One region of the Citrobacter sp. C1 genome, then DNA from elsewhere that is predicted to be linked to it. Evidence: predicted binding sites of a transcription regulator. Region 1 holds the regulator's gene; each other region holds the start of a gene.

Region 1 (10,095 bases):
AATGAAGAAGCCGATGCGTTGTACCTGATTGAACAGCTGGGTAAACGTGGTATCGCTTATCTGCACATGTCCGAACCAGACTGGGCCGGCGGAGAGCCGTATAGCGATGCGTTCCGCGAGAAAGTTCGCGCGCGTTTCCACGGTCCGATTATTGGTGCTGGTGCCTACACCCCGGAAAAAGCAGAAGCGCTGATTGAGAAAGGGTTGATCGACGCCGTCGCCTTTGGCCGCGCCTATATTGCCAACCCGGATTTGGTCGCACGTTTGCAGCACAAAGCAGAACTGAACTCGCAGCGCGCAGAGAGTTTCTACGGCGGCGGTGCAGAGGGTTACACGGATTATCCGACCCTGTAATTGCGCAATCTCCGTTCTGGCATTGATAGCGGCGCAACAACGCCGCTATACTAAAACAACATATTGAATGTACTAGCCATTTTTGAAGGGGAAAAAGATGCGTTTACTTCATACCATGCTGCGCGTAGGTGACCTGCAGCGTTCCATCGAATTTTACACCAACGTGCTGGGCATGAAGCTGCTGCGTACCAGTGAAAACCCTGAATACAAGTATTCTCTGGCCTTTGTCGGTTACGGTCCTGAGACCGATGAAGCCGTCATTGAGCTGACCTACAACTGGGGCGTCGACAAATATGACCTGGGCACTGCCTACGGCCACATTGCTCTGAGCGTAGACAACGCCGCAGAAGCCTGCGAGCGCATTCGTCAGAACGGCGGCAACGTGACGCGCGAAGCGGGTCCGGTCAAAGGCGGGACGACGGTTATCGCATTTGTAGAAGATCCGGACGGTTACAAAATCGAACTGATCGAAGAGAAAGACGCAGGCCGCGGCCTGGGTGACTAACCACCCCTCGGGCGCAGATCGTCTGTGCCCGTAGTTTTATACTCATCATTTTGTCATAATACGCGCTGCAATTTTCCCGTATTAAGAGACCCAGATGTCCGATAACGCTCAACTTTCCGGTCTGTGTGACCGTTTTCGTGGTTTTTATCCTGTCGTCATTGATGTAGAAACAGCGGGATTTAACGCCAAAACCGATGCGCTGCTCGAGATTGCGGCCATCACGCTGAAAATGGATGAACAAGGCTGGCTGATGCCGGACATGACGTTGCATTTCCACGTCGAACCGTTTGAAGGGGCAAATCTGCAACCAGAAGCACTTGCGTTTAACGGTATTGATCCGAGCAACCCGTTGCGCGGCGCGGTCAGCGAATACGACGCCCTGCACGCCATCTTCAAAATGGTGCGTAAAGGCATCAAAGACAGCGGCTGCAATCGGGCGATTATGGTTGCGCATAATGCCACCTTCGATCACAGCTTCATGATGGCAGCCGCCGAACGCGCCTCGCTGAAGCGCAACCCATTTCACCCGTTTGTGACCTTTGACACTGCGGCCTTAAGCGGTCTTTCGCTCGGGCAAACCGTACTGTCTAAAGCGTGTCTGGCTGCAGGAATGGAGTTTGATGGCAACCAGGCGCACTCTGCGCTGTATGACACCGAACGGACGGCAGTGCTGTTTTGCGAAATCGTTAACCGCTGGAAACGTCTTGGTGGGTGGCCCCTGCCAATGCCTGAAGAGGCATAAGCGGACCATAAAAAAAGCGACCAGACTGGTCGCTTTTTCGTTTCTGCTGATTACTCAGCGTCCGGCTCTTCGGTTTTGTACTTCGCCGCAGTCTCTTTGATAAGCTGCTGCAATTCACCGCGCTGGTACATTTCGATTAAAATGTCGCAGCCGCCAACCAGCTCACCATCAACCCACAGCTGCGGGAAGGTTGGCCAGTTTGCGTATTTCGGCAACTCGGCGCGAATATCCGGGTTTTGCAGAATATCAACATAAGCAAAGCGTTCACCACAGGCAGACAGCGCCTGCACAGCCTGAGCGGAAAAACCGCAGCTTGGCAGTTTTGGAGAACCTTTCATGTACAGGAGAATCGGGTTTTCAGCGATCTGGCGCTGGATTTTTTCGATAGTGGTGCTCATTATCTTGCTTCCTTAACTTCTTTTACGGCAGTAGTCTGACATTGTAACGGGTCTGACTGACAACGGAAAATAACATTTTTCTTACGGTTATTATTTTATCGCCAGTCGCCATAAGTTGCATTCAGAATCTTACTTATCCCTTTTATGCACAAGGAATTGATTATCCCTTCGCCAGTATTGGCGTTGATTGCTGTTTTTTTTTGCGGTCGGTAACGAAACACTATTTTAAACAAAAAAAGCTATTAACTTTCCCCGTTTCTATAGATTAGAATCATCAAGTTTTGAAAATCACACGCAGGCATGATAGACCTGCCCTAACAGAGGACTGCTCAGTGGCGCGGATAAACCGGATCTCGATCACGCTCTGTGCTTTGCTTTTTACCACACTCCCTTTTACGTCAGTGGCCCATGCTTCGAAGCAGGCCAGGACGACACCTGCCGTTTCCCACACGCTCAAAACGGTAGATAAAAAGAAAAGCGCGACAGCCAGTAAAAAAGTCACACAAACCAGCAAGAAAACGGCAAAAAAAACCACCAGTAAATCCAGCACCAAAACCGCTTCCTCTTCCAAAAAACGCACCGCGACACCTGCAAAAACAACCAAAACGGTCAACCGTCGCAGTAAAGTCGCAACAACACAAACCGCTGCGGTCACCTGGACTGAAAAATGCACCCCGCGCAAAGGTCACAAGCCGCGCTGTGTAAAAGTAAAATCAACAGCCCCGGTAGCCCTCGCTGATGCCCATAAAGTGAAAGTGCAAAAAGCGACCAAAACCGCGATGTCTACTCTGATGAACCAGATCGGTAAACCCTACCGCTGGGGTGGCTCTTCGCCGAGAACCGGTTTTGATTGCAGTGGTCTGGTTTATTACGCGTATAAGGACCTGGTGAAGTTCCGCATTCCGCGTACTGCCAATGAAATGTACCACCTGCGCGACGCAGCACCGATCGACCGCGATGAACTGAAAAACGGCGATTTGGTCTTCTTCCGTACCCAGGGCCGCGGCACCGCCGATCACGTTGGTGTCTACGTTGGCAACGGTAAGTTTATTCAGTCACCACGTAGCGGTCAGGAGATCCAAATCACCTCCCTGAGTGAAGATTACTGGCAGCGCCACTATGTGGGCGCTCGTCGTGTCATGACGCCAAAAACAATTCGCTAAAATCTTACCCTACAGTATGTGCTGTAGGGTAAGTTCTTCTTTTGCATAACCTTTCAATTTGCTACCCTATCCTTACTCACAATGAGGCTATTGTGTGTACTCAATATAAATAATAAGGAGAGAAGCAATGTCGTTCGAATTACCTGCATTACCGTATGCCAAAGATGCTCTGGCGCCGCACATTTCTGCTGAAACGCTGGAATACCACTATGGCAAACACCACCAGACTTACGTTACTAACCTGAATAACTTGATCAAAGGCACGGCGTTTGAAGGCAAATCACTGGAAGAGATCGTACGTAGCTCTGAAGGTGGTGTGTTTAACAACGCGGCTCAGGTCTGGAACCACACCTTCTACTGGAACTGCCTGGCACCCAACGCGGGCGGTGAACCGACCGGTGAACTGGCTGAAGCCATTGTTGCATCTTTTGGTAGCTTCGCTGACTTCAAAGCGCAATTCACCGATGCGGCGATCAAAAACTTCGGCGCTGGCTGGACCTGGCTGGTAAAAGGTACTGATGGCAAACTGGCTATCGTTTCCACGTCAAATGCCGGAACACCGCTGACCACCGATGCAACGCCGCTGATGACCGTTGATGTGTGGGAACACGCCTACTACATCGACTATCGCAACGCGCGTCCTGGCTACCTGGAACATTTCTGGGCGCTGGTGAACTGGGAGTTTGTTGCGAAAAACTTCGCAGCATAAAAATGATAACGCAGAAGGGACTCCCTTCTGCGTTTTAGCGTTAGTTCGTGACGCTGCAGGCCTCGTCAGGCTGTTTTCTCGCGGAGACAAAGACCAGTAGCAACGCCATCCCAGCCACAATTGCCCCCATCACCGGGACAAAACTGTAACCTAAACCACCCGATATCACTGCGCCACCCGCCGCCGCACCTAGCGCATTCCCCAGATTAAACGCACCAATGTTGACCGAGGATGATAAGCCCGGCGCGTCGCTGGCAACGCGCATCACACGCATCTGTAACGGCGGAACTACCGCAAAGGTTGCCGCACCCCAGACTACCATGCTGATGGCTGCACCCAATTCACTACGCGCCAGTAACGGGATTGCCAGCATAATCACCATCAATAGCAGTAAGAAGCCTTTCAGCGTGCCGTTGACTGAGCGGTCCGCCAGTTTACCGCCCAGATAGTTACCGATTGAGAACCCGACGCCAATCAGCACCAGCATTCCGGTTACAAAGGCAGGCGTGGCATGGGTGATGCTATGCAGCACCGGTGAAATATAGGTATAGAGCGTGAACATCGCACCGGCTCCCAGCACAGTAGTCAGCAACGCTGACACCACCTGCGGGCGCATGAGCACCGCCAGCTCTTTGCGCACGTTCGGGCGCTCCCCTGCTCCGCCTTTCGGCAACGAGAAGAACAGGCTGACCATCGAGATAACCCCCAGACCCGCCGTTGCCATAAAGGACATGCGCCAGCCGATGGTTTCACCCAGCCAGGTCGCTGCAGGAACGCCGCCAATATTGGCGATGGTGAGTCCCATAAACATGGTGGCGACAGCGCTGGCCTGTTTGTGCTTTGGAACCACGCTTGCCGCTACAACCGAGCCGAGACCAAAAAAGGCCCCATGGTTAAGACTGGTCAGAATACGCGACAGCATCAGAGTAGTGTAATCGGGAGATAACGCCGACAGCACGTTGCCGAGCGTAAAAATCGCCATCAGAAAAATCAGCGCATTGCGGCGCCCGCGATGAGAAAGCAATAAGGTCATTAACGGTGCACCGACCATCACCCCTACCGCATAGGCGCTAATTAGCATCCCTGCCGCCGGAATCGAGACATCGACGCCTTTAGCGATGACGGGTAATAACCCCATCGGAGAAAACTCCGTCGTGCCGATACCAAACGCCCCTATCGCCAGCGCCAGTAGTGGATAATTTATTTTCATACAGCGACTCCGTAACGTCGAGCCGTAGCACGACACAGAATAAGAGTCAAAAGCATGACATTGATCGCAAAAATAATAAAGTTAACAAAAATGCAAAAGACTTTTGCTTATTTGCAAACAATAGCAGTGGGAGGACGGGTTGGCGGGATGAGGGAGATAGCTCTCCCTCGGCGATACATCAATGCAGCGCGGCGGTTAAACCACTGGCAACAATCAAACCCAGAACAATAATGGTGGTGACTAACGAAAATTTCAGATCGGTGCTCATCAAGTTTTCTCCTTTTTATTCCCACACAAAAAGTGATATTGCGCATTTTTGCACACTTGAAGGTAAAAATCTCTCACGATTTATATTGATAAATGCTTTTAACTCTTCCCCTTTTCGTAAAGATCAGACAAAATTCCACGCTTACTTGATTAGCGTACCGGCCATTGACCCCTTCCTGACGTTCCGTGTCGTTTTCCTGGCGTACCGCAACCCTGATGTTGCGCGAAGGGTGTGTGAAGGCAAACGTTTACCTGGAGTATTCTCAGGAACTTAGGATATGGTCTGGAGTGAGATGTAATGGCAACAATTAAAGATGTAGCGAAGCGAGCAAACGTTTCCACTACAACCGTATCACACGTAATTAACAAAACACGCTTTGTCGCGGAAGAAACGCGCAATGCCGTCTGGGCAGCAATTAAAGAACTACATTATTCCCCAAGCGCGGTGGCACGCAGTCTGAAGGTGAATCACACTAAATCGATTGGCTTGTTGGCGACCAGCAGCGAAGCCGCCTACTTTGCGGAAATCATCGAAGCCGTTGAGAAGAACTGCTTCCAGAAAGGCTATACGCTGATTCTGGGCAACGCGTGGAACAGCCTCGAGAAGCAGCAGGCCTACCTCTCCATGATGGCGCAGAAGCGCGTAGATGGTCTGCTGGTGATGTGTTCTGAATACCCGGAACCTCTGCTTTCCATACTCGAAGAATATCGCCATATTCCGATGGTGGTGATGGATTGGGGCGAAGCCAAAGCCGATTTTACCGATACGGTCATCGATAACGCCTTTGAAGGCGGTTATATGGCAGGCCGTTATCTGGTTGAACGCGGTCATCGCGAGATTGGTGTGATCCCAGGGTCTATGGAGCGTAACACCGGCGCCGGACGCCTGGCGGGCTTTATGAAGGCGATGGAAGAAGCGCTGATTAAAGTGCCTGACAACTGGATTGTCCAGGGCGATTTTGAGCCTGAATCCGGGTATCGCGCCATGCAGCAGATCCTCTCCCAGTCGCACCGCCCGACCGCCGTCTTCTGCGGTGGTGATATCATGGCGATGGGCGCACTTTGCGCCGCTGATGAGATGGGCCTGCGCGTCCCGCAAGATGTGTCGCTGATTGGTTACGACAACGTGCGTAACGCCCGCTTCTTCACCCCGGCATTAACCACCATTCATCAGCCAAAAGATTCGCTCGGTGAAACGGCCTTTAACATGCTGTTAGACCGTATCGTGAATAAACGCGAAGAGTCACAGTCTATTGAGGTGCACCCGCGCCTGGTAGAACGTCGCTCCGTGGCCGATGGTCCGTTCCGCGATTATCGTCGATAATCTGTTGTGCGGGAGCCTTACTCTGGCTCCCGCAGCCACTCTTTATTCAACGTTTCACTGTCCCCTAAATAGTCCAGCAGCCATCTCAGTGCGGGTGACGTATCGTTTTGCTGCCAGGTCAGGCAACACGCGGCATCAGGAAAGGGATTTTCAAGCTGTAGTGCAACCCATTTTCCGCTGTCGATCCACGGTTTGGAAAAATGCGTCGGCACCATCCCAACACAGAGCCCAGCCGATAAGCAGGTGGCAGATGACTCCCAGTCAGGCACTACCACCCGTTTTTGGTTATCCAGTAGCCAGGTAATACGTTTTGGCAACGTACGGGAGGTATCTTCTCGTACCAGCGACGGCCAGTTGCGCAACGTATCGTCACTGAGCGGTCCCGGCATCGACGCCAGCGGATGATGACTTGCCACCACGCAGTTCCAGCTCAACATTCCCATATCGCGAAACGTATAGCGCCCCCCTACCGGAATAGCCTGCGTCGCGCCAATCGCCAGCTCCACGCGCCCGTCCGATAACGCATCCCAGACGCCGTTAAACACCTCCTGAAAAACGATTAACTCCACATCATCAAAATGACGGTAGAAATCCACAATCATCTGCCGGGTCCGCTCCGGCCTGACAATATTATCGACGGCAATCGCCAGTTGCCCACGCCAGCCGTTGGCAATTTGCTGACATTGTTGGCGAGTGATCTGCATTTTTTTGATAACAGAACGCCCTTCTTTTAAAAACCACGCCCCGGCGGGGGTTAATTCCACATCCCGATGGCGACGTTCGAAAAGAGGCACAGCCAACCACTCCTCCAGTTGACGCACGGTATAGCTCACCGCCGAAGGCACGCGGTGCAACTCCTGGGCGGCAGAACTAAAGCTGCCGTTGCGTGCGACTGCATCCACCACTTCAAGGGAATATTCTGACCACATACTCTGCCTGCAAAAAATTTGAAATCAATAAGCAAATATTAGCGTTTCACAGCAAGAATTTCACTCACTACACTCAGCGGCACTGTTCTATTGCTTATAAAGAGAAATAATGATGCAACCTGGAAAAGGGTTTTTAGTCTGGCTGGCAGGTCTTAGCGTGCTCGGTTTTCTGGCAACGGATATGTATTTGCCAGCATTTGCGGCTATTCAGTCCGATTTGCAAACCCCAGCATCAGCCGTCAGCGCCAGCCTTAGCCTGTTCTTAGCGGGTTTTGCCATCGCGCAACTTCTGTGGGGGCCACTCTCCGACCATTATGGCCGCAAGCCTATTTTGCTACTGGGCCTCTCCATCTTCGCGCTGAGCAGTCTTGGCATGCTTTGGGTCGAAAACGCCACCGGCTTGCTGGTGCTGCGCTTTATCCAGGCTGTGGGTGTCTGTGCGGCGTCGGTTATCTGGCAGGCGTTGGTTGCTGATTATTATCCCTCGCAAAAAGTGAACCGTATCTTTGCCACCATTATGCCGCTGGTCGGGTTATCTCCCGCGCTCGCGCCATTATTAGGCAGTTGGATCCTGATGCATTTTTCCTGGCAGGCTATTTTTGCCACCCTGTTTGCCATCACCCTGATCCTGATGCTGCCGGCCCTGCGCCTGAAGCCCACGGCTAAAGCGCGTGACGATAGCCAGGATAAGCTCACCTTTGCCACCCTGCTGCGCTCCAGAACCTACCGCGGCAACGTGCTGATTTATGCGGCCTGTTCCGCGAGCTTTTTCGCGTGGCTGACCGGCTCGCCGTTTATCCTGAGCGAGATGGGCTATAGCCCGGCCGTCATTGGCCTGAGCTATGTGCCGCAAACCATCGCCTTTTTGATCGGCGGATACGGCTGTCGTGCCGCCCTGCAAAAATGGGAAGGTCGTCAATTACTGCCGTGGCTGCTCATTCTGTATGCGGTGAGCGTTATCGCTACCTGGGCGGTCGGCTTTATTCACCACGTTGCGCTGGCCGAAATCCTGATCCCATTCTGCGTGATGGCAATAGCGAACGGTGCTATCTATCCGATTGTCGTTGCTCAGGCTTTGCGTCCCTTCCCACAGGCAACAGGACGTGCCGCAGCGCTGCAGAATACGCTTCAACTGGGCTTATGCTTCCTGGCAAGTCTGGTTGTGTCGTGGTTGATCAGCACGCCGCTATTCACCACCACCGGCGTCATGCTGTCTACGGTGTTGCTGGCCGCGCTGGGGTACAAAATGCAGTCGCAGAAAGAATGTCGCTCTCACGCTGATGAGGTTTCTACTGCTGCGCCCGGCGAATCACATTCATAGCGCTTGAATAATTAATTAGCGGGCTAATATTTTTTGATTGAACCCACAAAAATTCAGGCCTATACTGATTTCCAGTTGTTACAAAAACGATAATTTTTATGTGTTAACGGGAATACGCATGTTCCCGCTTAACCACGGATGGCCTTTTCGGTAAGGGGTTCTCCCTTCCTCTGTTCTACGTCGGAAAACAGATTCGCGGATTCATTCCGTGAGATTTCTCACAAAGCCCAAAAAGCGTCTACGCTGTTTTAAGGTTCTGATCACCGACCTGTGATGGAGAAGCTATGAGTTCATCGTGTATAGAAGACGTCAGCGTACCAGATGATGACTGGTATCGAATCACCAGTGAATTATTAAGCCGTGCGGGCATTACCATTAATGGCACTGCACCGGCAGATATTCGCGTTAACAACCCCGATTTTTACAAGCGCGTTTTACAGGAAGGTTCGCTGGGTTTAGGTGAAAGTTATATGGATGGCTGGTGGGAATGCGATCGGCTGGACATGTTTTTTACTCAGGTTTTACGTGCCGGCCTTGAAGGCCAACTCCCCCGCCACTTTAAAGACACACTGCGAATCGCCGCCGCGCGCCTGTTCAATTTACAGAATAAAAAACGCGCGTGGGTTGTCGGAAAAGAACACTACGATTTAGGCAACGATCTCTTCACCCGCATGCTTGATCCCTACATGCAATATTCCTGTGCCTACTGGAAGGACGCCACGACCCTGGAGTCAGCCCAACAGGCGAAGCTCAATATGATCGCCGAAAAATTACAGCTCAAACCGGGGATGCGCGTGCTGGACATCGGCTGTGGCTGGGGAGGCTTGTCCCAGTTTATGGCCGCCCATTACGGCGTCAGCGTCGTGGGGGTGACCATTTCTGCCGAACAGCAGAAACTGGCACAAACACGGTGTGAAGGGCTGGATGTCACTATTTTGCTTGAGGATTACCGCGACCTGCACGATCGTTTCGACCGCATTGTCTCCGTTGGCATGTTTGAGCATGTGGGTCCAAAAAACTATAACACCTATTTTGATGTTGTCGATCGCAATTTAAAACCAGAGGGTCTGTTTTTGCTCCACAGCATTGGATCCAGAAAAACCGACAATAACGTCGATCCGTGGATCAATAAGTATATTTTCCCGAATGGTTGCTTGCCGTCCGTGCGCCAGA
Region 2 (10,095 bases), 990 kb from region 1:
TATTCAGCGCGGGCCGCTGGTGTACTGTCTGGAACAGGCGGATAACGGCGCTGAGTTGCATAACCTGTCGCTGCCAAAAGCAAGCGAGCTGCGTGAAATTCAGGGCGTCGGAGTGCTGAAGGGCAAAGTGTTGCTGCAAGCTGAAGGGCTGCGCGTGTTGACCGCTGAGAGTGACAAGCCGCTGTACAGCTTTGATAACCGTCAGACAACGGTCGAAAAGCAGACCTTAACGTTTATTCCGTGGTTTAGCTGGGCCAATCGTGGCGAAGGTGAAATGCGGATTTGGGTCGACGAGGCGTAACATAAAAATGCCGGATGGCGGCTACGCCTTATCCGGCCTACAACGATGGTGGACTATAGGCCGGATAAGACGCAAAGCGTCGCCATCCGGCATGCCCTGACTTACCCTTCGTTGTGCATCTCGAGGTTTTCCGCTTCATTCTGACGCAATACCGCTTTAGCGTCATCATTGCGCAGGGAATCGAGGAAATCGAGGTACTGTTGGTCAACGTCTTTGGTGACGTACACGCCGTTGAACACGGAACATTCAAACTGCTGAATATCCGGATTCTCTGCGCGGACGGCTTCGATCAGATCGTTCAGATCCTGGAAGATAAGACCGTCAGCGCCGATGATTTGGCGGATCTCGTCAACTTCACGGCCATGAGCGATCAGCTCCGTCGCCGTGGGCATATCAATACCATAGACGTTCGGGAAGCGTATTTCCGGTGCCGCAGAGGCCAGGTACACTTTCTTCGCCCCGGCTTCACGCGCCATCTCAATAATTTGTTCAGAGGTGGTCCCGCGCACGATGGAATCGTCTACCAACAGCACGTTCTTATCGCGGAATTCAGCACGGTTGGCATTCAGCTTACGACGCACAGATTTACGACGCAATTGCTGACCCGGCATGATAAAGGTACGGCCGACGTATCGGTTTTTCACAAAGCCCTGACGGTACGGTTTACCGAGAATCCGGGCAATTTCCAGCGCGATATCGCACGAGGTTTCCGGAATAGGGATCACCACATCGATGTCCAGATCTTCCCACTCACGAGCAATTTTTTCGCCAAGCTTGGTGCCCATATTCACGCGGGCGCTGTAGACGGAAATCTTGTCGATGAACGAATCAGGACGCGCAAAGTAAACGTACTCAAACAGGCACGGGTTGCTGACCGGATTATCCGCACACTGACGGGTAAACAAGTTGCCTTTTTCAGTGATATAGACCGCTTCACCCGGTGCAACGTCGCGCAGAAATTCAAAGCCAAGGGTATCCAGCGCCACGCTTTCAGAAGCCACCATATACTCGGTGCGGCCATCACCAATATCGCGTTTACCCAGCACCAACGGACGGATACCGTTAGGGTCGCGGAAGGCAACCATACCGTGGCCGATAATCATCGCTACACAGGCATAGGCACCACGGATCTGGCGGTTCGTCGCGGCGATCGCGGCAAAAATATTGTCCGCTTCCAGCGGGTAGTGGCGGAAGTTATCCAGCTCACTGGCGAAAATATTCAGCAGGATTTCTGAATCGGAAGTGGTGTTGATGTGGCGGCGCTTTTCTTCAAACAGCTTTTTACGCAGCTCATGGGCGTTGGTCAAGTTGCCGTTGTGGGCAAGCGTGATACCGTACGGTGAGTTGACATAAAAAGGTTGAGCTTCGGAGGCGCTGGAGCTGCCAGCTGTTGGATAACGCACATGACCGATGCCCATATTGCCCTGCAAACGCTGCATATGGCGAGCTTCAAAAATGTCGCTCACCATGCCGTTCGCTTTTCGCAAGCGGAAGCAGTTGTTGGCATCAATGGTGATGATGCCAGCGGCATCCTGGCCACGATGCTGGAGCACCGTTAACGCGTCATAAATCGACTGGTTTACCGGCATAACACCGGCGATACCGACAATACCGCACATACGTCTTTTCCTCGTTCAGCAACGACCCAAAATTTATACTTTGGGCAAGAAACTTGACGAGCTTTGCAGATAGTCAAAGAACCATCTGATGATGAAACTGAACTGCGGGATCAGCTGCGACTTACTCCAGTCTTCACTTTTCGACACACCGGTAAACGTATCGAGAAAGAACAGTATGGCGGCGACGATCAACGCTCCGCGCAAAGCACCGAAGCAGATCCCCAACACCCTGTCGGTACCCGACAGACCTGTTTTCTCCACCAGTTGGCCTATCACAAAGTTAACGATAGCGCCGACGATAAGTGTCGCGATAAACAGTATCGCGATAGCAATCCCATTTCGAACCAGTTCGTCTTCAAAGCCCGTAAACCAGACAGACAGGTAAGTGTAGTAATGGCTGGCGACAAAGAAAGCACAACCCCAAGTCACCAACGATAATGCTTCACGAACAAAGCCACGGATCAGGCTAACCAGACAGGAAAAACCAATCACCGCGATAATGGCGTAATCAATCCAGACCATATATGTCCCACGATTTTACGCCCTGTCGTCCTGTTCGGGGCGCATTCTAACAGAAAAAGAAAACGTTTGCGTAGGGATTTCCTTTCCACGCGTAAATAAAAATGGCGCTGAAAAAATCTTCAACGCCATCTAACTTTTTGCCTCTTTGGGCACTGCCGGATGGCGGTGTAAACACCTTATCCGGCCTACCTAAGCGTAGCGCCGTAGAGCGCAGCGCCATCAGGCAACGTCCCCTTAATTAGGGGTATACCCCATCACGACCCCACTCAAGCCGGAGATCTTCTGCAGTTCGCCAAGCGAATTTTTCAGCTTATCTCTGGAGGCGTCAGGCCCAACGAGAATACGGGTTATTTTACCCTGTACCGGCGTGGACGGGGAAGTAAATACCCGGAAACCCGCACCGCGAAGTTTACCCACGATCTCATTGACCTTGTCCGCATTTTTCAGCGCACCCAGTTGCACAACATACGCTTTGCCGGTCGGTGCCGGCGCTTCTGCGACAACCGGTTTCGGTGCAGGTGCAGGGGCGGCCGGTGTTGGCACTGGCGTCGCAACAACAGGTTGTGGCTTCGGTTTAGGTTTAGGTTGCTCGACCGGCGCAGGAATAGGATCAAACTCCGCGCCGTTAGCCACCGGCAGGCGCGACGGATCCAACGACGGCGCGGCAGCATCGCCCGCGCGCACCTCTTCTGCTGCACCTTCCGGCGGCTGCGTCGGCAGCGCCTGCGTGGCAGCAGGCATCATATCCGGCTCATCGCGGTCACCAGGTTTTGGCACCAACGGAATGGCCGCGAACTCATCCTGATAATGTTTTTTCTGCCCGTCAAGCAGCCCAGGAAGCACAATCACCCCGAGCGCAACCAGCACAATTGTGCCGACTAATCGATTCTGAAACTTACTCGCCACCGCTTCTCCCCACGTCTATCACTTCCATGACATGTGCGACAGTGTGAAACGATCCACACACCAACACGGTATCTTCTGGTTTTGCATCTGCCAACGCCGCACGCCATGCCTGCGCCACGCTATCATAGGCTTCACCTGTTCCCAGATGTTCCAGCAGTTGTTCTGCCGTCGCGCCTCGCGGCCCTTCCAGGGGCGCACAATACCACGCGTTTACCACACTTTTCAGCCAGGCCAGCGTACCAGCAATGTCTTTATCATGTAGCATACCGATAACCGCAAGCACGCGCCCGTTTTTCACTAACTTTTTCAGACGCCCGGTCAGATATTCTGCTGCATGAGGGTTATGTGCGACATCAAAAATAACGCGCGGCGATTCGCTCACAATCTGGAAACGCCCCGGTAAAATGGCCTGCTCAATCCCCTCACGAATCGCTTGCTCGCTAACATCAAGTCCGCTTGCCCGTAGCGCAGCCAACGCCGTGGCGGCATTCGGTTGCGGCACCTGAGGTAACGGAAGATGCATCAGCGTACCGTGACTGTCGGTAAAGGACCAGTCGCTTTCCGTCACCGTATAGCGCCAGTCGACGCCACAGCGCTGCAAAATAGCCCCGGTCTCTTGTGCCACATCGGCAATGGTGTAAGGCATTTCCGGTTCACCGACAATGGCCGGTTTTTCAGCGCGGAAGATCCCGGCCTTCTCACGACCAATGCTTTCGCGATCCGGCCCCAGCCAGTCAGTATGGTCAAGCGCAATACTGGTGACTACGGCGACATCAGCATCAACGATATTGGTAGCATCAAGGCGCCCGCCCAGGCCGACTTCCAGAATCACCACATCAAGCTTAGCCTGCTTAAATAACCACAGCGCCGACAGCGTACCGTATTCAAAATAGCTCAGCGAAATATCACCGCGTGCGGCTTCAATCTCGGCAAACGAGGCAGTATGGGCAGATTCCGCGAGTTCACGCCCCTGCACGCGAACACGTTCCGTGTAGCGCACCAGATGAGGAGAACTGTATACCCCGACTTTATATCCCGCCGCGGTCAGTACGGATTCCAGCGTACGGCAGGTTGTACCCTTACCGTTGGTGCCTGCCACCGTGAAAACAAACGGCGCGGGTTTCAGCACACCCAGATTTCGTGCAACCTGGCTGACGCGCTCGAGGCCGAGATCGATGGTTTTACTGTGCAGGTTTTCCAGATAAGAAAGCCACGACGCCAGGGGCGACGCGGCTTGGGGAATACGTTTATTGTCCATGATGCCTGTCAATTCGTCACGTTAATAAAAGCAAAAGGGCAGCGCCAACCGGCCTGCCCTTTTCTACTCGTCGTCTTTCACGTTGCAGGCGCGTTGGCTGTGCTCGCTCCCCCGAATCACTTAGCGGTGTAAGCTCATCGGGAATCACTCACCGTCTTCCTGCGACGCGAAATCCATAGAGTCCGTTATCAGGCCTCTGATTCCTGATCGGGTACCGGAGGTACCACTACGCCTTCAGTCGGCTCATCCGGATTCGGCGCCGGAAGATTCATCAGCTTCGCCAGAACGCTCGCCAGTTTCAGGCGCATTTCCGGACGGCGGACGATCATATCGATAGCGCCTTTTTCAATCAGGAATTCACTGCGCTGGAATCCCGGCGGCAGTTTTTCACGTACGGTTTGCTCGATAACACGTGGACCGGCAAAGCCAATCAGTGCTTTCGGTTCAGCAATGTTGAGGTCGCCCAGCATCGCGAAACTTGCGGAAACACCGCCCATGGTTGGGTCAGTCAGTACAGAGATATACGGTAAACCGCGTTCCTGCATTTTTGCCAGCGCCGCAGAGGTTTTAGCCATCTGCATCAGCGACATCAGCGCTTCCTGCATGCGCGCCCCGCCGGAAGCGGAGAAGCAGATCAGCGGACAATTGTCTTCCAGCGCCTGCTCAACGGCACGAACAAAACGTGCGCCAACCACAGAACCCATGGAGCCGCCCATAAACGCGAACTCGAATGCGGCTGCAACGACCGGCATACCGTGAAGCGTGCCTTTCATTACTACCAGCGCATCTTTTTCACCGGTTTCTTTCTGCGCAGAAGCCAGTCTGTCTTTATACTTCTTGGAGTCACGAAACTTCAGCAGGTCTTTCGGCTCAAGCTCGCTACCCAACTCCACAAGAGAACCTTCATCTAACAGGCTATGCAGGCGATTGCGCGCCGACATGCGCATATGATGGTCACACTTCGGACAGACCTCAAGATTACGTTCCAGCTCAGCACGGTATAATACCTGACCGCAGCTATCACACTTGGTCCACACCCCTTCAGGAATGCTTGCCTTGCGGGTGGGAGTAATATTGCTTTTAATTCGTTCAATCCAGCTCATTGGTGACCTTTCTGCCTGAACCTTAGTCAGCTTTGTTATAAGGGGCGCATAATGCCATTTTTGCCCCCAACAGACCATGAATGTTGCACATTAAAACATAACAGCCCGAAACTTTGGACAAAAAAGTGGTCGAACCGCTGAGTTACTTTCTATTTTTGCGCCCTTGATGCTGCGCGTTTGTGACGAATCACTTCGATAACACCAGGCAATACGGAGAGGACGATAATCGCCACAATCAATAATTTCAGGTTTTCCTGCACCACCGGCAGATCGCCAAACAGATAGCCTGCGTAGGTGAACAGTAATACCCACAGCAGCGCGCCCGCTACGTTAAACAGTGCAAAATGACGGTAGGACATGTGTCCCATACCGGCAACAAACGGTGCAAATGTGCGTACGATAGGGACAAAACGCGCCAGAATAATGGTTTTACCGCCATGACGCTCATAGAACGCGTGGGTTTTATCCAGATAGCTGCGACGGAAAATTTTCGAGTTCGGATTGCTGAACAGCCTTTCGCCGAACACCCGACCGATGGTGTAGTTCACCGCATCGCCCACGATTGCCGCCACGATCATTAACGCCACCATCAGATGGACATTTAAATCATTAGTGGGCAATGCAGAAAGCGCGCCTGCGACAAACAGCAGCGAATCTCCCGGCAGGAACGGCGTAACCACCAGTCCGGTTTCACAGAACAGGATCAGAAACAGAATGGCATATACCCAGACACCGTATTCCGCGACCAACTCCGCCAGGTGCACATCAATGTGCAGGATAAAATCAATAAGAAAGTAAATCAGTTCCATAGTATGCCTTTATACGACTCAAATTAGTCCGCCAGAAATAGCGGGCCCATCGGCGGTTTTGGCAGGTCAAACCGGTCGGGGTAATCTACCGCCACCAGATACAAACCTTCCGCTTTCGCCGTTGCCGCTGCCAGCGTTCTGTCCTTCGCCGCTAACAGTTCTGCTATCCAGCTCTCCGGCTGGTTGTGGGCACCTACTTCCATCAGGCTGCCAACAATATTCCTGACCATATGATGTACAAAGGCATTCGCTTTAATATCTACCACCACATAAGGACCATGACGCGTAACGTTAATGTGCATCACGTTACGCCACGGTGTGCGCGACTGGCACTGCACTGCCCGAAACGAGGTGAAATCATTCTCCCCAATCAGGCATTGGGCCGCGCGATGCATACGTTCAGCATCCAGCGGCTCATAGTAATGCGTCACGCCTTTACCCAGAACAGCTGGGCGCAACCGATGATTGTAGATGATATAACGGTAGCGGCGCGCCGTGGCGCTAAACCGCGCATGAAAATCATCCGGTACAGCTTTCACCCAACGCACGGCAATGTCACCAGGTAAATTCGCATTTACCCCCAGCGTCCATGCCGCATCTTTACGTTGCGCGGTGGTCTCAAAGTGCACCACCTGGCCCGTACCATGAACGCCAGCATCGGTACGCCCGGCACAAAATACCGTGATGCGTTCATTGGCGACCTGCGAAAGTGCTTTTTCCAGCTTTTCCTGAACGCTGCGAACTTCGTTCTGGCGCTGCCAGCCATAATATTTGCTGCCATCATACTCAATACCCAGCGCAATTTTATGGACGGGCAGCTGTTGCAGGTCAGACATTAGTACATATACTCCTGCACCAGTTTTTCAGCGATTTTCACCGCCATCAACGCGCCGCCAAAGCGTACGTTGTCTGCTACAGACCAAAACTGTACCTGTTCTGGCATACCGTAATCATTGTGCACGCAGCCTACCGAAAGATGTGGGCTACCCGACGCATCGCTGACCTGGGTTGGGAAATCGGTCGCTTCTGACAGCACAATGTCCTCGCCGCGCTCAAACGCATCGCGCGCTTCTTCTGCTGCCAGCGGACGTAATGCTTCAAAGCTCACCATTTGCGCATGACCGTAGAACACCGGCGACTGTACGATGCTGGCGGAGATCATCAGCCCCTCGTCCTGCATGATTTTACGCACTTCATCAACGATACGACGCTCTTCACGCACACTGCCTTCGCGGTCTGGCAGCAACGGCAGCATGTTGAACGCCAGTTGACGGCCAAAGAAATCGTCGTCATCAATCGGAATACCGTTGAGCAGTTTCGCACTTTGCCCGGCCAGCGCATCTACCGCTTTTTTACCATGAGCGGAAGCTGAGATAATATTGGTCACCGTAATACGCGAAAGGCCACCGTCGTCAATCAACGGTTTCAATGCAGACAACAGTTGGCTGGTCAGGCTGCCAGGGACCGCAATCACGTTGCGGTTGCGGTAATCTGCCAGTACGAACGGGTTCACGTCCGGTACCACTAGCGGGACGTCCGGCTCAAGCGCAAACAAACCGCTGCTGTCAATCACCAGGCAACCCGCATTGGTGGCTTCTTCTACCCATGCTGCGGTGGCTTCCACGCCCGCAACAAAAAAGGCCAGCTGCGCTTGAGTCCAGTCAAAGTCAGCGACGTCCTGGACAATGATTGATTTACCGTTAAAACGCAGGTGCTCACCCGCGCTTTCATTACGAGCCAGCGCATAGATCTCACCGACCGGGAACTGGCGTTCCGCCAGCGTGTCGAGCAGGGCTTCGCCTACGGCGCCCGTTGCGCCCAGAATGGCAATATTCCAGCCTTCAGACATGGTGATTTACTCCAGAAATACGTAAGCGTCCCTGTCGTATTATTCGACAGGGAGCATTAAGAAGACATTAATGTGCCGGGTGATGAACGGCGTTAAAACCCAGCTTACACAACAAGGTAGCGGCAGCGGCGTCGTCACACATGACGTACAAAGACGACCATTCACGGCGCTCAAGATAATTTTTACGCAGTTTATCAAACTCACCCGGAATTCCAGCGACTTTACGCAGCGGCGCATCGTCGCGGCGCACATCATACACTAAATGTACCAGCCTTTTCAGCGTTGGCTGATCCAACGGGCCATGCAACGTGATGCGTCCAAATTCCGGGGCAGGTAACAGGGTGCTCAGTGCAACGTGCTGTTCGCGGCCAATAAACTTGCTATAGGCCTCAAAGACCTGCGTGGTTCCCCGAGCCTTCCCTTCAAGGGTGTATCCTGCAATATGCGCCGTACCAATATCCGCTTTCTCGAGCAACGCGACATTCAGGTCCGGCTCGCCCTCCCAGACATCCAACACCACGCTCAGATGTTGCCCGGCATTAAGGCGGGACAGCAACGCGGTATTGTCGATGACCGGCCCACGGCAGGCGTTAATCAGGATGGTGCCCGGCTTCAGTCGGCCAATTAGTGCTTCATCAGCCAAATGCAGAGTCTTGTACGGACCGTCTTTAAACAGCGGCGTATGGAAAGTCAGTACATCGGCGTGCTCAACCAGTTCGTTCAGCGAGCGGAAATCGCCCTCGTCTCCCCGGTCAGCACGCGGCGGATCGCAAAGTAACGTGCGGACCCCTAATGCTTCCAGTCGCGCCTGCAAACGCGCGCCCACATTGCCGACACCAACAATACCCACGGTGCGATCGGCTAACGCAAAACCATCGCGCTCCGCCAGCATCAGCAGTGCTGAAAAGACATACTCGACAACCGCAATCGCATTGCAACCGGGCGCGGCGGAGAAGCCAATATCTGACTGTGCAAGCCAGGCTTCATCCACATGGTCAGTGCCCGCAGTTGCCGTCCCGACAAACTTAACCGGTTTTCCGCCAAGCAGTGCTTCATTGACCTTCGTCACCGAGCGCACCATTAAGGCGTCCGCATCATCCAGTTCTGCGACGGGAATCGGACGACCGGGAACCGCTTTTACCTCCCCCAAACGACTGAACAGTTCGCGGGCATAGGGCATATTTTCATCAACGAGGATTTTCACGTCTTTCGCACCTGTTTGAGAACGAGAGTTAACCGGACAAGTGTGCCATAATCTCGCCGCCAGGCATACTGCGAGACCTGGCTAGCACAGTTTTAAGGAACAGAGATGATGCAGCCCATTTCAGGTACGCCCGCGCGCCCTCCCGGTGAAGGCCAAAACGCCCCTTCCGTTGCGGGTGAACAACCGTTATCCACGCAACAACGTACCGTGCTGGAACGACTGATTACCCGTCTGATTTCACTTACCCAACAGCAGAGCGCTGAGGTGTGGGCCGGAATGAAGCACGATCTGGGCGTCAAAAGTGATACGCCGTTACAGTCACGTCACTTTCCTGCTGCAGAACAAAACCTGACCCAACGACTTGGGGTTGCTCAACAAAAGCATGTCAATCGTCAGGTGCTGGCGCAGCTTACGGAACTGCTGAGTCAGGGGAATAATCGTCAGGCAGTGAGCGATTTTATCCGTCAACAGTACGGACAAACGGCACTCAGTCAACTCACGCCCGATCAGTTGAAAAATGTGCT
Region 3 (10,095 bases), 820 kb from region 1:
ATTACGCATACGCTGTTCGTTATAACCATTGACGATTTCATCTTCGGCACGGTGAGAGAATAACCCGGTGACTTTTGCGCCGAGTAATCCGTCAATCAGCGGCCCGGACGCATAGGCGTTAGTCTGGTAAATATCGCCGGAGTCACGGTCTTCCTGGAAGGTGGCGTCACCATGTAGAGAACCACTCCAGCCTTTGGTATTCGATACCTTTTTGGTGATCACGTTAATCACCCCGCCCATTGCATCGGAGCCGTACAGCGATGACATGGGGCCACGGATCACTTCGATGCGTTCAATGGATTCCAGCGGCGGCAGCCAGCCTTGTTCAATGCCGGAGTTATCGCTGTTCGGTCGCGTGCCGCGTGTGCTGATCCGCTTACCGTTGACCAGGAAGAGCGTGTACTGCGAGGCCATCCCGCGGATGCTGATATCACTGCTGCTACCGCCACCCGTGACGACGACGCCAGGCACGTCTTTGAGCGCATCGGTGACATCGCGGTAGGCTTTATCCTCAATTTGCTGCTTGGTGATCACAGAAATAGAGGCGGGGGCATCCTGAATCTTTTGCTCGAAACCGGTCGCGGTGACCACTACGGTATCCTGGTCAGCGGCATAGACGAGTGATGGGAGGCTGGCGACGCATACTGCGGCAGCAACGGCCTTAACGTGAGGTATAGTCATTTGTATCATTCCATTTAAATGAATCTAACTGCGTGTCATGTGAAAGGCCATGACAATTGTATGTATTTGTCTTTTAAGGACTCTTTTCAGTAAAGAAGCGGAGGGATTGTACAAAAGTATGAATTTTTGTAAACACAAATGATAATAGAAATCATTTGTGTTTGATGTGGTATTATGGGAAGTGTTTATAAAATCAAAGAGATAGCTGTTAAATAAAAATGGAGAAAAAGTGAAGGAATGATGGAGAAACAAAGAGGGCTTGCGCCCTCGGGGGGTTACTTCAGCAGATACTGCGCGTGGAAGCGCAAGTGATCTTCAATGAACGACGCAATAAAGTAATAGCTGTGATCAAAGCCTGGCTGGATACGTAACGTCATCGGCCACGCGGTCTGACGGGCTACCTCCGCCAGTACGGCGGGCTGGAGCTGATCGGCAAGGAACTGATCGCTATCACCCTGATCGATAAGCGTTGGAATTGCCTCTTCCGGTTTACTGGCTAACATTAACGCGCAGCTGTCCCATTCGGCCCAGGTCGATTTATCCTCGCCCAGATAGGCGCTAAACGCCTTCACGCCCCACGGCACGCGACAGGGGTTAACAATCGGTGCAAAGGCGGAAACGCTGGTGTATCTGCCGGGATTTTTCAGCGCCATAATCAGTGCGCCGTGACCGCCCATCGAGTGTCCGCTGATGGCGCAGCGCTCGCTGACGTTAAAATGCGCTTGAATAAGCTGCGGCAGCTCATCCCGCAAATAATCATACATGCGGAAATGCGCGGCCCAGGGGGCCTGGGTAGCATTGAGATAAAAGCCGGCGCCCTGGCCTAAATCGTACCCGTCATCGTTCGCAACGTGTTCACCGCGTGGGCTGGTATCCGGCATCACCAGTACGATCCCCAACTCAGCCGCAATGCGCTGCGCACCCGCTTTGGTGGTAAAGTTTTCATCATTACAGGTCAGGCCCGACAGCCAGTACAGTACCGGAGGCGGCGTATTTTCGCGCGGCGGTGGGAGAAAAATGCTGAAGGTCATGGTGCAATTTAAGGTGGCGGAATCATGACGCCAGCGTTGCTGCCAGCCTTCAAAACAGCGGTGCTCTTCGAGCATTTCCATGCACGGCTCCTTGTTGTGTTGAATCTGAATATGTTTGCGAATTCACCATAATACAGATAATTCATGATGCCGTGAGTAACTTTCACTTCCGCAATGGGCAAACATACATCATCATCTATATAACCTCGCGTTAACACTCCGTATCGACCCGATCGAGCGGTGCATGAAAGCCACACGCTGAAAGGCGGTGCCAATTTCAATAATTATCGCGGTGAATACTGGATTATGTGCGCAGCCTCACGCACAATGTTCTGGCTGTGACACAGCCTAAAAACTTTGCCCCACGCAGGGCAGAGGCGCCACACCTGCAGGAGAAGAATAAATGTCATCACTCAGTAAAGAAGCGGCCCTGGTTCATGAAGCGCTGGTTGCGCGTGGTCTCGAAACACCGCTGCGCCCGCCCGTGCAAGAGATGGATAACGAAACGCGCAAACGTCTTATCTCCGGCCATATGACCGAGATTATGCAATTGCTCAATCTCGATTTGAGCGATGACAGCCTGATGGAAACGCCGCATCGCATCGCAAAAATGTATGTCGATGAGATTTTTTCCGGTCTCGATTACGCCAATTTTCCCAAAATCACCGTCATTGAAAACAAAATGAAGGTTGATGAAATGGTCACCGTTCGTGATATCACGCTGACCAGCACCTGCGAACATCACTTTGTCACTATCGATGGCAAAGCGACGGTGGCGTATATCCCGAAAGAATCTGTGATTGGTTTGTCGAAGATTAACCGTATCGTGCAATTCTTTGCCCAGCGTCCGCAGGTGCAGGAGCGTCTGACCCAACAAATCCTGACCGCACTGCAAACCCTGCTGGGAACCAATAATGTGGCGGTGTCGATTGATGCGGTGCATTACTGTGTGAAAGCGCGCGGTATTCGCGATGCGACCAGCGCCACTACGACCACCTCACTGGGCGGATTATTTAAATCCAGCCAGAATACGCGTCAGGAATTCCTGCGCGCTGTACGTCACCACAACTGACAAGGGCAGGACCATGGAGCGTAATGTCACGCTGGATTTTATTCGTGGCGTTGCCATCCTCGGGATCCTGCTTCTCAATATCAGCGCCTTTGGTTTGCCAAAGGCGGCATATCTCAACCCGGCCTGGTCTGGCAGCATTACTTTATCGGATGCCTGGACCTGGGCGGCGCTCGATCTCTTCGCGCAGGTGAAATTCCTCACGCTGTTCGCTCTGCTCTTCGGCGCGGGCCTGCAAATGCTGCTGCCACGCGGAAAACGCTGGATCCAGTCGCGACTCACGCTGCTGGTCTTACTGGGGTTTATTCACGGCTTACTATTCTGGGATGGCGATATCCTGCTGGCGTATGGCTTAATCGGCCTGATCGGCTGGCGGCTGATTCGTGATGCCCCATCGGTAAAAAGCCTGTTTAACACCGGTGCTCTGCTGTATCTGGTGGGGATCGGCGTACTGCTGCTGCTGGGTTCGATTTCTGGGGGGGAAACCAGTCGCGCCTGGACACCGGATGCCTCCGCGTTGCTGTATGAAAAGTACTGGAAGATTAATGGCGGCATGGAGGCGGTGAGTAACCGCGTGGATATGCTGTCAAACAGCCTGCTGGCGCTGGGGGCGCAGTACGGTTGGCAACTGGCGGGGATGATGCTGTTGGGTGCCGCATTAATGCGCAGTGGCTGGCTGAAAGGGCAGTACAGTTTGTCGCATTATCGACGTACAGGTATGCTGCTGGTGGTGACCGGTATAGCAATCAATCTGCCTGCGATTATGCTGCAGTGGCATCTCGACTGGGCGTACCGCTGGTGTGCTTTCCTGCTACAAGCCCCGCGTGAACTGAGCGCGCCGTTTCAGACCATCGGCTACGCTGCGTTGATGTTTGGTTTCTGGCCGCAACTGAGTCGCGTTAAGATTGTTATCGCTATTGCCTGCGTAGGACGCATGGCGCTGACTAATTATCTACTGCAGACGCTTATCTGCACCACGGTGTTTTATCAGTTCGGTTTGTTTATGCAATTCGACCGGCTGACGCTGCTGTTTTTCGTTATTCCCGTCTGGGCTGTTAACCTGCTTTTCTCCGTCATTTGGCTGCATTTTTACCGGCAGGGCCCGGTGGAGTGGCTATGGCGTCAATTAACCCTGCGTGCTTCAGGGACATCATTGCCGCGAACATCCAGATAACGATCTGGATCACATTCATTAACAAAATGGATGTAACCGTTTTCATTCCTGTGACATGACTCACGCAGTCCTGTACCTCGTGCTGACAAAATACACAGCCTGGGGTGTCCGTGGGCAACCGCAATCTTAAACAGGGCAGTGAATATGGTAACCATACGTGATGTGGCACGGCAGTCTGGCGTTTCTGTAGCGACGGTTTCCCGCGTACTGAATAACAGTGCGTTGGTGAGTCCTGACACCCGTGAAGCGGTAATGAAGGCTGTGACACAGTTAGGCTATCGACCCAATGCCAATGCGCAAGCGCTGGCGACGCAGGTGAGCGACACCATTGGGGTCGTGGTGATGGATGTATCAGATTCGTTTTTTGGTGCATTGGTGAAAGCCGTGGATCTGGTGGCTCAGCAGCACCAGAAATATGTGCTGATTGGCAACAGTTATCATGAAGCTGAAAAAGAACGTCATGCCATCGAAGTCCTGATCCGCCAACGTTGTAATGCCTTGATTGTCCACTCAAAAGCGCTGAGCGATCGCGAGCTAGGCGAGTTTATGGAACACATCCCGGGCATGGTGCTCATCAATCGCATTGTGCCGGGTTACGCCCATCGCTGTGTCTGCCTGGACAATATCAGCGGAGCTAAAATGGCCACCCGCATGCTGCTCAATAACGGTCATCAACGTATTGGCTACCTGGCGTCAAGCCACCGAATTGAAGATGATGCGATGCGCAAAGAGGGCTGGATGAGCGCGTTGCAGGAACACGGTATTACGCCGGCGGAAAGCTGGGTAGGTACCGGTTCACCGGATATGCCGGGGGGCGAATCAGCCATGGTGGAGTTGTTGGGGCGCAATTTGCAGCTGACGGCGGTTTTTGCCTACAACGACAACATGGCTGCCGGAGCGCTGACGGCGTTAAAAGACAACGGCATCGCCATTCCATTACACTTGTCTATCATTGGTTTCGATGATATCCCGATTGCCCGTTACACTGACCCTCAACTGACCACCGTGCGCTACCCCATTGCGTCAATGGCGAAAATGGCGACAGAGCTTGCGCTACAAGGGGCGGCGGGTACGCTGGATCCGGCGGCAACGCACTGTTTTATGCCGACACTGGTGCGACGTCATTCTGTGGCGTTGCGACAGAATGCGGCACCGATCACTAACTGATAATGTCACCTGATGTAACCGCTTTCAATCTGTGAGTAAATTCACAGTATCTTAACAATGCGATAGCTATGATGACACTGTTTGTTGCGCTGTAACTACTATGTAACGGTGAATAATCACTTTCATCGAGGTGTGGGCGTCTTAAACAACAATTAAAGCCTGTTTTTGGAGCGTTGCCAGACACGGAAGAAATATTTTTAAAAGTGAGCTTCGGCGTTCAGTAACAGTTTAGTAACGTTCTGTCCCGCCGAGCATTTATCTCAAGTACTACCCTGCATAATAAAACCGGAGATACCATGAATAAGAAGGTGTTGACCCTGTCTGCTGTAATGGCAAGCATGTTATTCGGTGCGGCTGCGCACGCTGCTGATACCCGTATTGGTGTGACGATTTATAAGTATGACGATAACTTTATGTCTGTGGTACGTAAAGCAATCGAAAAAGATGCCAAAACGGCGCCAGATGTACAGCTGCTGATGAATGACTCCCAGAACGATCAGTCTAAACAAAACGATCAGATTGATGTGTTGCTGGCAAAAGGCGTGAAAGCTCTGGCGATCAACCTGGTTGACCCGGCAGCAGCGGGCACGGTCATTGAGAAAGCACGCGGTCAGAACGTTCCTATCGTGTTCTTCAACAAAGAGCCTTCTCGTAAAGCGCTGGACAGCTATGATAAAGCCTTCTACGTCGGTACTGACTCCAAAGAATCCGGCATCATCCAGGGCGATTTGATTGCTAAGCACTGGGCGGCAAACCCGAACTGGGACCTGAACAAAGACGGTAAAATTCAGTTTGTTCTGCTGAAAGGCGAGCCGGGACACCCGGATGCTGAAGCACGTACCACCTACGTGATTAAAGAGCTGAACGACAAGGGCATTAAAACTGAGCAGTTGCAGTTAGATACCGCTATGTGGGATACCGCTCAGGCGAAAGATAAAGTTGATGCGTGGATGTCCGGTCCAAATGCTAACAAAATTGAAGTCGTTATCGCGAACAACGACGCTATGGCAATGGGTGCGATAGAAGCGCTGAAAGCACACAACAAAACCAGCGTACCGGTATTTGGCGTGGATGCATTGCCAGAAGCACTGGCACTGGTTAAATCTGGCGCAATGGCCGGTACCGTGCTGAACGATGCTAACAACCAGGCGAAAGCGACTTTCGATCTGGCGAAAAACCTGGCAGCCGGCAAAGGCGCAGCGGATGGCACGACCTGGAAAATCGAGAATAAAATCGTTCGTATTCCTTACGTCGGCGTCGATAAAGATAATCTGGCAGAGTTCACTAACAAATAAATACTCCGTCTGTGGGCGCAATTTGGTTGCGCCCTTAATAACACGCTTTGCAAGGCCAACAAGGTATAATTATGGTCAGCACTAATACTCAGTCGTCAGGCGAATACTTGTTGGAAATGAGCGGCATCAACAAGTCCTTTCCGGGCGTTAAGGCTCTTGATAATGTTAATTTAAAAGTCCGCCCACATTCTATTCATGCCTTGATGGGCGAGAATGGTGCTGGAAAGTCGACATTATTAAAATGTCTTTTTGGGATCTATCAAAAAGATTCCGGCAGTATTTTATTTCAGGGTAAAGAAATCGATTTTCATTCTGCTAAAGAAGCGCTTGAAAACGGTATTTCAATGGTACACCAGGAATTAAACCTGGTTTTACAACGTTCTGTGATGGACAACATGTGGCTGGGGCGTTATCCCACCAAAGGGATGTTTGTCGACCAGGATAAAATGTACCGTGATACCAAAGCGATATTTGATGAGCTGGATATTGATATCGATCCGCGTGCGCGTGTCGGTACGTTATCGGTTTCACAAATGCAGATGATAGAAATTGCCAAAGCATTTTCGTATGACGCCAAAATCGTCATCATGGATGAACCGACCTCATCGTTAACCGAAAAAGAGGTTAATCATCTGTTCACCATCATCCGTAAGCTGAAAGAACGTGGCTGCGGTATCGTATATATTTCTCACAAAATGGAAGAAATCTTCCAGTTGTGCGATGAAATCACCGTCCTGCGTGATGGTCAGTGGATTGCCACCCAGCCGCTTGAAGGGCTGGATATGGATAAGATCATCGCCATGATGGTGGGACGTTCGCTGAACCAACGTTTCCCGGACAAAGAGAACACGCCTGGGGAAGTGATTCTTGAAGTACGCAATCTGACGTCGCTACGTCAACCGTCAATTCGTGATATCTCTTTTGATCTGCATAAAGGGGAAATCCTCGGTATTGCCGGTTTAGTCGGCGCAAAACGCACGGATATCGTTGAAACCCTTTTTGGTATTCGTGAAAAATCATCGGGTACGATTACGCTCCACGGCAAAAAAATTAATAACCACAGCGCCAATGAAGCCATTAACCATGGTTTTGCGCTGGTCACGGAAGAGCGCCGTTCAACCGGTATTTATGCCTATCTGGATATTGGATTTAACTCGTTAATCTCCAATATTCAGAACTATAAAAATAAAGTGGGTCTGTTGGATAATTCCCGCATGAAGAGCGATACCCAATGGGTTATTGACTCAATGAGGGTAAAAACACCTGGCCATCGTACGCAAATTGGTTCCCTGTCCGGTGGTAACCAGCAAAAGGTGGTTATTGGTCGTTGGTTGTTAACGCAGCCAGAGATACTGATGCTGGATGAACCCACGCGAGGAATCGACGTTGGTGCAAAATTTGAAATTTATCAGTTAATTGCAGAACTGGCGAAAAAGGAGAAGGGGATTATTATCATCTCCTCTGAAATGCCGGAACTGCTGGGTATTACCGATCGTATTCTGGTTATGAGCAATGGTCTCGTGGCTGGAATTGTTGACACGAAAACAACAACGCAAAACGAAATCCTCCGTCTTGCGTCTTTGCACCTTTAAGATTAGGGGCTCCTCATGAGTGCGTTAAATAAGAAAAGTTTTCTTACTTACCTGAAAGAAGGCGGAATTTACGTTGTTCTTTTAGTTCTGCTGGCCATTATTATTTTCCAGGACCCCACATTCTTAAGTTTACTGAACTTGAGTAACATTCTGACCCAATCCTCGGTGCGTATTATTATCGCGCTGGGCGTAGCCGGACTGATTGTTACCCAGGGTACTGACCTGTCAGCCGGGCGTCAGGTTGGCCTGGCGGCGGTGGTTGCCGCAACGTTGCTGCAATCTATGGAGAACGCCAACAAGGTGTTCCCGGAAATGGCCACTATGCCGATCATCGTGGTGGTACTGATTGTTTGTGCCATCGGTGCCATTATCGGCCTGGTGAACGGTATCATCATTGCTTACCTGAACGTGACACCGTTTATCACTACCCTTGGTACGATGATCATTGTGTACGGGATCAACTCACTGTATTACGATTTCGTTGGGGCATCGCCTATTTCTGGCTTTGACAGCGGGTTCTCCACCTTTGCGCAGGGCTTTATTGCGCTGGGCAGTTTCCGACTCTCCTACATCACCTTCTATGCGCTGATTGCGGTGGCCTTTGTTTGGGTACTGTGGAATAAGACCCGCTTCGGTAAAAACATTTTTGCCATTGGCGGTAACCCGGAAGCGGCGAAAGTGTCGGGTGTTAACGTTGCGCTGAACCTGCTGATTATCTATGCGCTGTCGGGGGTGTTCTATGCCTTCGGTGGTTTGCTGGAAGCAGGGCGTATCGGCTCGGCAACCAACAACCTCGGCTTTATGTATGAGCTTGATGCCATTGCGGCCTGTGTCGTCGGCGGCGTGTCGTTCAGTGGTGGGGTCGGTACCGTCTTTGGCGTAGTGACAGGTGTGATAATCTTCACCGTCATCAACTATGGCCTGACCTACATCGGCGTGAACCCTTACTGGCAGTACATCATTAAAGGCGGCATTATTATCTTCGCCGTGGCGCTGGACTCACTGAAATACGCGCGTAAGAAGTAACGATAGACAACAAAAAGCCCGGGGCAGAGAAATGACTGCACTGGGCTTTTTGTTACTTGTGTTACAGCGTTACTGCATGTGCTTTCTCACCTGTTTTGAATTTGACCTCGCCTAAATCGATGCAGGCGACCGGACAAACGTGACCACACAGCAAGCAGCCGACGCATTTTTCCGTGTCGCAGTGAGGTGTACGGGTCTGCTCATCCCACTCCATCGCCTGATGTCCGCCGTCATAGCAGGAGATATAGCAGCGTCCGCAGCCGACGCATTTTTCGAGGTTGATATGGGGGTAGACGATGTAACTACGGTCAAGATCTTCAGCCGGAATAATATTGGCATTGGCAAGACCGACCATCTCTTCCAGTGAGTTAAACCCCTGATCGGCAAGATAGTGCGACAGTCCGCTGGTCATATCTTCCACAATACGGTAGCCGTACTGCATGATCCCGGTGGTGACCTGCAGCGTGGCTGCGCCTAACAGCAAGAATTCGGCGGCATCTTCCCAGGTTTCAATACCGCCAATGCCGCTAATTGGGAAATCATGCAGTTCTGGGTGTGAACGCAGTTGTTGGATAAAACGCAGTGCGATGGGTTTTACCGCCTTGCCAGAATAGCCAGAAATACTGGATTTCCCGTTGACCACCGGCATGCCGATCTTCCGCTTCAGGTCGATATTGGTGATGGATTTTACGGTGTTAATGGTCGCGATACCGTCAGCGCCTCCGTGTTTAGCCGCCAGAGCGACTTCGCACATATCACCGATATTTGGCGTCATTTTGGCTAACATCGGTAGGGAGGAACCGCGTTTAACTGCCCGACAGTATTTCTCAACCAACTCCGGGCTTTGCCCGACATCGCTGCCCATCGCATGTGAAGTCATCTGCGGACACGAGAAGTTGCACTCAATCATATCTGCACCGGCTTCTTCAACCAGTCGTGCCAGCTCCTGCCATTGCTGCTCATTTTCGCCCATGATTGACGCAATCAGCACCTTATCAGGGTAATGTTGTTTCAGTTTACGAATGGCGGCCAGGTTCTCTTCCAGCGGATGTTCGGCAAT

What was found. Region 1 encodes PurR, which represses purine synthesis genes. Its sites were predicted from a motif close to CANGCAAACGTTTGCNTG; they were not measured.
Region 2: a site for PurR is predicted at 2,498-2,515, ahead of cvpA (colicin V production protein). Genes of this name have one in related genera too.
Region 3: a site for PurR is predicted at 3,985-4,002, ahead of galS (HTH-type transcriptional regulator GalS). Genes of this name have one in related genera too.

What each region holds. Positions count from the first base shown of each region.
Region 1 is NZ_CP115035.1:2,613,651-2,623,745, forward strand. Features, by position in the region: gene IB214_RS12595 (alkene reductase) at 1-354, shown strand, start outside; gene gloA (lactoylglutathione lyase) at 452-859, shown strand; gene rnt (ribonuclease T) at 954-1,601, shown strand; gene grxD (monothiol glutaredoxin 4) at 1,652-1,999, opposite strand; gene IB214_RS12615 (C40 family peptidase) at 2,332-3,162, shown strand; gene sodB (superoxide dismutase [Fe]) at 3,290-3,871, shown strand; gene IB214_RS12625 (MFS transporter) at 3,912-5,081, opposite strand; gene cydH (cytochrome bd-I accessory subunit CydH) at 5,260-5,349, opposite strand; gene purR (HTH-type transcriptional repressor PurR) at 5,647-6,672, shown strand; gene punR (DNA-binding transcriptional activator PunR) at 6,690-7,601, opposite strand; gene punC (purine nucleoside transporter PunC) at 7,714-8,922, shown strand; gene cfa (cyclopropane fatty acyl phospholipid synthase) at 9,207-10,095, shown strand, end outside.
Region 2 is NZ_CP115035.1:1,624,371-1,634,465, reverse strand. Features, by position in the region: gene IB214_RS07935 (beta-L-arabinofuranosidase domain-containing protein) at 1-301, shown strand, start outside; gene purF (amidophosphoribosyltransferase) at 403-1,920, opposite strand; gene cvpA (colicin V production protein) at 1,954-2,442, opposite strand; gene dedD (cell division protein DedD) at 2,677-3,348, opposite strand; gene folC (bifunctional tetrahydrofolate synthase/dihydrofolate synthase) at 3,338-4,606, opposite strand; gene accD (acetyl-CoA carboxylase, carboxyltransferase subunit beta) at 4,795-5,709, opposite strand; gene IB214_RS07905 (DedA family protein) at 5,859-6,518, opposite strand; gene truA (tRNA pseudouridine(38-40) synthase TruA) at 6,542-7,354, opposite strand; gene IB214_RS07895 (aspartate-semialdehyde dehydrogenase) at 7,354-8,367, opposite strand; gene pdxB (4-phosphoerythronate dehydrogenase PdxB) at 8,435-9,571, opposite strand; gene flk (flagella biosynthesis regulator Flk) at 9,680-10,095, shown strand, end outside.
Region 3 is NZ_CP115035.1:1,797,240-1,807,334, forward strand. Features, by position in the region: gene IB214_RS08635 (ligand-gated channel protein) at 1-681, opposite strand, end outside; gene fghA (S-formylglutathione hydrolase) at 957-1,793, opposite strand; gene folE (GTP cyclohydrolase I FolE) at 2,116-2,784, shown strand; gene yeiB (DUF418 domain-containing protein YeiB) at 2,798-3,955, shown strand; gene galS (HTH-type transcriptional regulator GalS) at 4,100-5,122, shown strand; gene mglB (galactose/glucose ABC transporter substrate-binding protein MglB) at 5,419-6,417, shown strand; gene mglA (galactose/methyl galactoside ABC transporter ATP-binding protein MglA) at 6,489-8,009, shown strand; gene mglC (galactose/methyl galactoside ABC transporter permease MglC) at 8,025-9,035, shown strand; gene preA (NAD-dependent dihydropyrimidine dehydrogenase subunit PreA) at 9,097-10,095, opposite strand, start outside.